2 regions of the Pseudorhodoferax sp. LjRoot39 genome follow, and region 1 is predicted to be linked to the other one. Evidence: predicted binding sites of a transcription regulator. Region 1 holds the regulator's gene; the other holds the start of a gene.

Evidence for each region. Region 1 encodes sigma-54, which starts transcription at its own class of promoters, with help from an activator protein. Its sites were predicted from a motif close to TGGCANGNAANCTGCTTT; they were not measured.
Region 2: the regulator sigma-54 is predicted to act here: its motif matches at 1,222-1,239, upstream of glnA (type I glutamate--ammonia ligase).

What each region holds. Positions count from the first base shown of each region.
Region 1 is NZ_CAXUQL020000001.1:543,580-546,782, forward strand. Features, by position in the region: gene ACSQ4M_RS02540 (THUMP domain-containing class I SAM-dependent RNA methyltransferase) at 1-657, opposite strand, end outside; gene ACSQ4M_RS02545 (RNA polymerase factor sigma-54) at 847-2,430, opposite strand; gene lptB (LPS export ABC transporter ATP-binding protein) at 2,445-3,203, opposite strand, start outside.
Region 2 is NZ_CAXUQL020000001.1:6,741,026-6,744,228, reverse strand. Features, by position in the region: gene ACSQ4M_RS31515 (EI24 domain-containing protein) at 1-265, shown strand, start outside; gene ACSQ4M_RS31510 (competence/damage-inducible protein A) at 237-1,112, shown strand; gene glnA (type I glutamate--ammonia ligase) at 1,290-2,705, shown strand; gene ACSQ4M_RS31500 (hypothetical protein) at 2,864-3,203, shown strand, end outside.

The DNA of each region.
Region 1 (3,203 bases):
GCCCGGCGCGATGCCGCAGGCGATCTGCGCGGCCTCGATGGCGATGGTGCCGCTGCCGCAGCAGGGGTCGTACAGCGGCGTCTGGGCGTCCCAGCCGCTGGCCGCGAGCATGGCGGCGGCCAGGGTTTCCTTGAGCGGGGCGTCGCCCTTGTCTTCGCGCCAGCCGCGCTTGAACAGCGGCTCGCCGGAACTGTCGATGTACAGCTGCAGCCGGTCGGTGGTCAGGTGGGCGTAGACGCGCACCTGGGGAAAGCGCGTGTCCACGTCAGGCCGCGAACCGGTCTTGTCGCGGAAGCGGTCGGCGATGGCGTCCTTGATGCGCAGCGCGGCGAAGTTCAGGCTCTGCAGCGGGCTGTGCTGCGCCGTGAGTTCGATCTTGAAGCTCTGGCGCGGCGTGAACCAGGCTTCCCAGGCGACGTTGGAGGCGATCGCATAGAGATCCTGCTCCTGGCGGTAGTCGCCGTGGGCCAACTCGATCAGCACGCGCTGGCACAGCCGGCTGTGCAGGTTCAGCCGCATGGCGTCGCGCCAGGAGGCGGTCAGCCGAACGCCGGCACGGCGGGCCTGGACGGGCGCGCCGGCGATGCGCGCGGCCTCGTCGGCCAGCATGGCTTCGACACCTGCCGCACAGGGCAGGAACAAGCGCAGGTTTTGCATTTCAGTGCTCCATGGCGCCGCGCGCCGCGTGCCAAGCACAAGGTCGGCTTGCACAGCGCGGTTCAGAAGGCCGCGGAGCAGGCCATGCCAGCAGACGCCGCGGAACGGGCTCTGCCCGGCCGCTGGCGGCGCCCCTGGAGGGGGATGGGATGGCTACACGCAGTGAGCCATCCAAACGGGGTGGACTCATCACAGCGCTTTGCGCAGGTTGGTGGGGGCGATGCGCAGGGCTTCGCGGTACTTGGCGACGGTGCGGCGTGCGCACTCGATGCCCTGCTCCTTGAGCATCTCGGAGAGCTGGCTGTCCGACAGCGGCTTCTTGCTGTCCTCGGCCGTGACGAACTGCTTGATCAGTGCGCGCACGGCCGTGCTCGAGGCGTTGCCGCCGGTCTCGGTGCCCAGCGAGGAACCGAAGAAGTACTTGAGCTCGAAGGTGCCGAAGGGCGTGGCCATGTACTTGGCCGTGGTCACGCGGCTGATGGTGGATTCGTGCAGGCCCAGCTCGTCGGCAATCTCGCGCAGCACCAGCGGGCGCATGGCCAGCGCACCGTGCGTGAAGAAGTTCTTCTGCCGCTCGACGATGGCGTTGGACACGCGCAGGATGGTGTCGAAGCGCTGCTGGATGTTCTTGATGAACCAGCGCGCCTCCTGCAGGCGCTGCTGCAGCGCGGCGGTGTCGGAGGCCTCGCGGCCGCCGCCGCGGTGCTGTTTGAGCGCGTTGGCGTAGATGTCGTGCACGCGCAGGCGCGGCATCACGTCGGCGTTGAGCTGGGCACGGAAGCGCACGTTGGCGCCGCGGCCGCTCTTGACGACGATGACGTCGGGCACGATGACATTGCGCTCCACGTCGACGAACTTGCGGCCGGGCTTGGGCTCCAGCCGCGTGATCAGCGCCAGCGCGGCCTTGATGCCGGCTTCGTTGTCGCCGCACAGGTTGGCCAGGCGGCGCAGGTCGCGCCGCGCCAGCAGGTCCATGGACTGGCGGCACATGCGCAGCGCCGTGCGCCGCAGCGGGGGCGGCACCTCGTCCTCGGGCAGGGCGCGGATCTGCAGCGCCAGGCATTCGCCCAGGTTGCGCGCGCCCACGCCGGGCGGCTCCAGGTTCTGCAGCAGGCGCAGGGCCACGGTGAAGCGGTGCACGAGTTCCTCGTGCGCCTCGGGGTCGTCGCCGGCGAAACCGGCGGCGAGCTCTTCCAGGCTGTCTTCGAGGTAGCCGTCCTCGTTGAGCGACTCGATCAGGAAGCGCAGCGCGGCCGTGTCCTCCTCGGACAGGCGCAGCGACAACGCCTGGCGGTGCAGGAAGCTGGTGAGCGACTCCTGGCTGCGCGCCAGCTCGGTGGCATCGGCCTCGCCGTCCTCGCCCTGCGTGGCGCCGTTGCGCGGCAGCGCATCACCGCCCCACTCGCCGTCGTCGGGCGCCACGTCGTGGGTGCCATCGCCGCCCCAATCGTGCTCGTCGGCCTGTCCGGTCAGCGGCGATTCGGATTCGTTGCGGTTCTCGGCCGGCGCCTCGGTGGCGTAGTCCAACCCGCTGGACAGCACGGCCTCGGTGTCGCGGTCTTCCTCGCGCACCGGGGTGTCGGCCTGGGCCAGGCCGAAGTCCTCGCCCGGCGCCTCGTCCATGGATTGCTCCAGGAACGGGTTCTCGTCGAGCATCTGCTCGACCTCCTGCGACAGCTCCAGCGTGGACAGCTGCAGCAGCCGGATCGACTGCTGCAGCTGCGGGGTCAGTGCCAGGTGCTGGGAGACGCGGAGCGAAAGGCCTTGCTTCATCGGGGCGGGGGGCCTTACATCCGGAAGTGCTCGCCGAGGTAGACCCGGCGCACTTCGGCGTTGTCGACGATCTCCGCGGGCGTGCCCTTGGCCAGCACCCGGCCTTCACTGATGATGTAGGCGTGGTCGCAGATGCCCAGCGTCTCGCGCACGTTGTGGTCGGTGATCAGCACGCCGATGCCACGGCCCTTGAGGAAGCTCACGATGCGCTGGATCTCGATCACGGCGATCGGGTCGATGCCGGCGAAGGGCTCGTCCAGCAGGATGAAGCGCGGCTGCGTGGCCAGCGCGCGCGCGATCTCCACGCGCCGGCGCTCACCGCCGGACAGCGACAGCGCCGAGGAGTCGCGCAGGTGGTCCACGCGCAGGTCCTGCAAGAGGCCGGTCAGGCGCGCTTCGATCTCCTTGCGGGTGAGCGTCTTGCCCTCGGGCGTGCGCTGCAGTTCCAGCACGGCGCGCACGTTCTCCTCGACCGTCAGCTTGCGGAAGATCGAGGCCTCCTGCGGCAGGTAGGACAGGCCCAGGCTGGAACGCCGGTGGATCGGCATGTGCTCGACCGACTGGCCGTCGATGGCGATGTGGCCGCCATCGGCCCGCACCAGGCCCACGATCATGTAGAAGGAGGTGGTCTTGCCCGCGCCATTGGGGCCCAGCAGGCCCACGACCTCACCCTTGTTGACGGTCAGCGAGACGTCGTGCACCACCTTGCGGCTGCCGTACGATTTCTCCAGCTGGCGCGCCACCAGGCGGCTGCCACCCACCTCGCCGAAAGC
Region 2 (3,203 bases), 6.2 Mb from region 1:
CTGGGGCGCGCTGACCGTGGTGCTGGCCCCGGTGCTGGTGCCGGTCTCGGTCTGGCTCTACACGCTGGTGTTCGCCTTCTCCGCCCTGTGGTTCACGCACTATGCGCTGGCCGCGCTGGAAGCCATGCGCGCCAAGGCCGCCAGCGTGCAGGTGGCGCCGGCCGATGCCGCCTGGCCCGCCCCGAGCGCCGTGCTCGTGGAGCAGGGCGATGGCAGCTCTTCACCCTCCCGCACCTATGCCCCCACGCCCCTCCCCCCTCCCTGAGACGTTGCCGACGGCGGTCGGCCTGGTCATCGTCGGCGACGAGATCCTCTCGGGCAAGCGCGCCGACAAGCACATGGCCAAGGTCATCGAGCTGCTGTCCGCGCGCGGCATGCAGCTGGCCTATGCCGACTACGTGGGCGACGCGCCGGAGCGCATCACGGCCACGCTGGCGCGGGCCTTCGCGTCGGGCGACCTGGTGTTCTCCTGCGGCGGCATCGGCGCCACGCCGGACGACCACACGCGCCAGTGTGCCGGCGCGGCGCTGGGCCGCCCGCTGATGCTGCACCCCGAGGCCGCGGCCCTGATCCGCGAGCGCATGCAGGACGTCGCGCGCGAGCAGGGACTGCCCTACGAGCCCGACAGGGCGGACAACCAGCACCGGCTCAACATGGGCGTGTTCCCCGAGGGCGCGGCCATCATCCCCAACCCCTACAACAAGATCGCCGGCTTCAGCCTGGGCCACGTGCACTTCGTGCCGGGCTTCCCGGTCATGGCATGGCCGATGATCGAGTGGGTGCTGGACCAGCACTACGCGGCGCTGCAGCGCCGCGCGGCCTGGGTCGAGCGCTCGGTCATCGTCTACGGCGCCATGGAGTCGGCCCTGGTGCCGCTCATGGAACGCATCGAGCGCAACCATGCCGGCGTCAAGGTGTTCAGCCTGCCCAGCGTCGACCACCCCGAGCATGGCCGCCACATCGAGCTCGGCGTGAAAGGCGATCCCGCAGCCGCCACGCCAGCCTATGCCGAGCTGCTGCAGGACCTGCGTGCGCAGGCCCTGCCACTCGGACCCGAATTGGTGCGCTCAGAAGCATCATTTTGGGGAATTCATGAGATTGCACCAAAGTAGTGCGAAAACGCCACCGTTTGCGCGCGTGCGCTGTAGGATGCAGGCCCGTCTACGCAGACCTTTCGCACATGGAACTGCGCGGATCGGCCGGTTTTGGTGCGCGCCCATTTGGCACGGAACCTGCGTCCGAATCCCCGTCTTTTCTGTAGACCCCAACCAACCCTCAGGAGCTTTTTGATGGCCAAGACCGTCGCAGACGTGATGAAAATGGTGAAGGAGAACGAAGTCAAGTTCGTCGACTTCCGCTTCACCGACACCCGTGGCAAGGAGCAGCACGTCACCGTGCCGGTGTCCCACTTCGACGAAGACAAGTTCACGTCGGGCCATGCATTCGACGGCTCCTCGGTCGCGGGTTGGAAGGGCATCGAAGCCTCGGACATGCAACTCATGCCCGATCCGAACACCGCCAACATCGACCCCTTCTTCGAAGAAACCACGCTGTTCCTGCAGTGCGACGTGATCGAGCCGGGCGACGGCAAGGCCTATGACCGCGACCCGCGTTCCATCGCCAAGCGCGCCGAGGCCTACCTGAAGGCCTCCGGCCTGGGCGACACCGCCTTCTTCGGACCGGAACCCGAATTCTTCATCTTCGACGGCGTGCGCTGGAGCAACGAGCCCGGCCGCGTGTTCAGCGAGATCGAGGAGTACGAAGCGCCCTGGAACAGCGGCTCCAAGCTGGAAGGCGGCAACCGCGGCCACCGTCCCACCGTCAAGGGCGGCTACTTCCCCGTGCCCCCGGTCGACAGCACGCAGGACATGCGCGCCGAGATGTCGCTGATCCTGGAATCGCTGGGCATCCCGGTCGAAGTGTTCCACCACGAAGTGGCGGGCGCCGGCCAGAACGAGATCGGTACGCGCTTCTCCACGCTGGTCGAGCGTGCCGACTGGACCCAGGTGCTGAAGTACGTGGTCTGGAACGTTGCCAACACCTACGGCAAGACGGCGACCTTCATGCCCAAGCCCTACGCCGGCGACAACGGCTCGGGCATGCACGTGCACCAGTCGATCTGGAAGGACGGCAAGAACCTGTTCGCCGGTGACGGCTACGCCGGCCTGTCGGACTTCGCGCTGTACTACATCGGCGGCATCATCAAGCACGCCCGCGCGCTGAACGCCATCACCAACCCTGGCACCAACAGCTACAAGCGCCTGGTTCCCGGCTTCGAAGCCCCGGTCAAGCTGGCCTACTCGGCCAAGAACCGCTCGGCCTCGATCCGCATCCCGTACGTGGCGAACCCCAAGGGCCGCCGCATCGAGGCGCGTTTCCCCGATCCGTCGGCCAACCCCTACCTGTGCTTCTCGGCCCTGATGATGGCCGGCCTGGACGGCGTGGAAAACAAGATCCACCCGGGCGAAGCCGCCACCAAGGACCTGTACCACCTGCCGCCGGAAGAGGACAAGCTGGTCCCCACCGTCTGCCACAGCCTGGACCAGGCCCTGGAGTACCTCGACAAGGGCCGCAGCTTCCTGACCAAGGGCGGCGTGTTCACCGACTCGATGATCGATGCCTACATCGAGCTCAAGATGACCGAAGTGACGCGCTTCCGCATGGCGCCGCACCCGGTCGAGTTCGACATGTACTACTCGCTGTAAGCCGCATGCCGGTCCGCCGCAACTTGTGGCGGCCGGTGCGGTCTGAGCAAAGGACGGCCCAGGCCGTCCTTTTTTCATGGGGCACGCGGCCAGGGGCATCAGGGGCGCGCGCTACCATGCGCTGCGACCGTTCCGACAGGACCCCTTTCATCCGACGCATGAAGACCGCCATCGTTCTCGCCCTCTGTTCCGCCATGCTCGTGCCCGCCGCCTGGGCCCAGGTCTACCGCTGCGGCAACGAGTACACCAACAACATCCGTGATGCGCGCGATGCGCAGCAGCGCGGCTGCAAGCTGGTGGAGGGCGGCAACGTGACGGTCATCGAAGGCCCCAAGCCGCGCCCCGGCGCCACGAGCGGCCCGGTGCGCGCGCCGGCCGCGGCCGCACCGCGCAGCGACGACAGCGCGCAGCGCACGCGCGATGCCGAGTCGCGCCGCATCCTGGAGGCCGAGCTGAAGAAGGCCGAGGCACGCCAGGCCGAGCTGCTCAAGGACTACA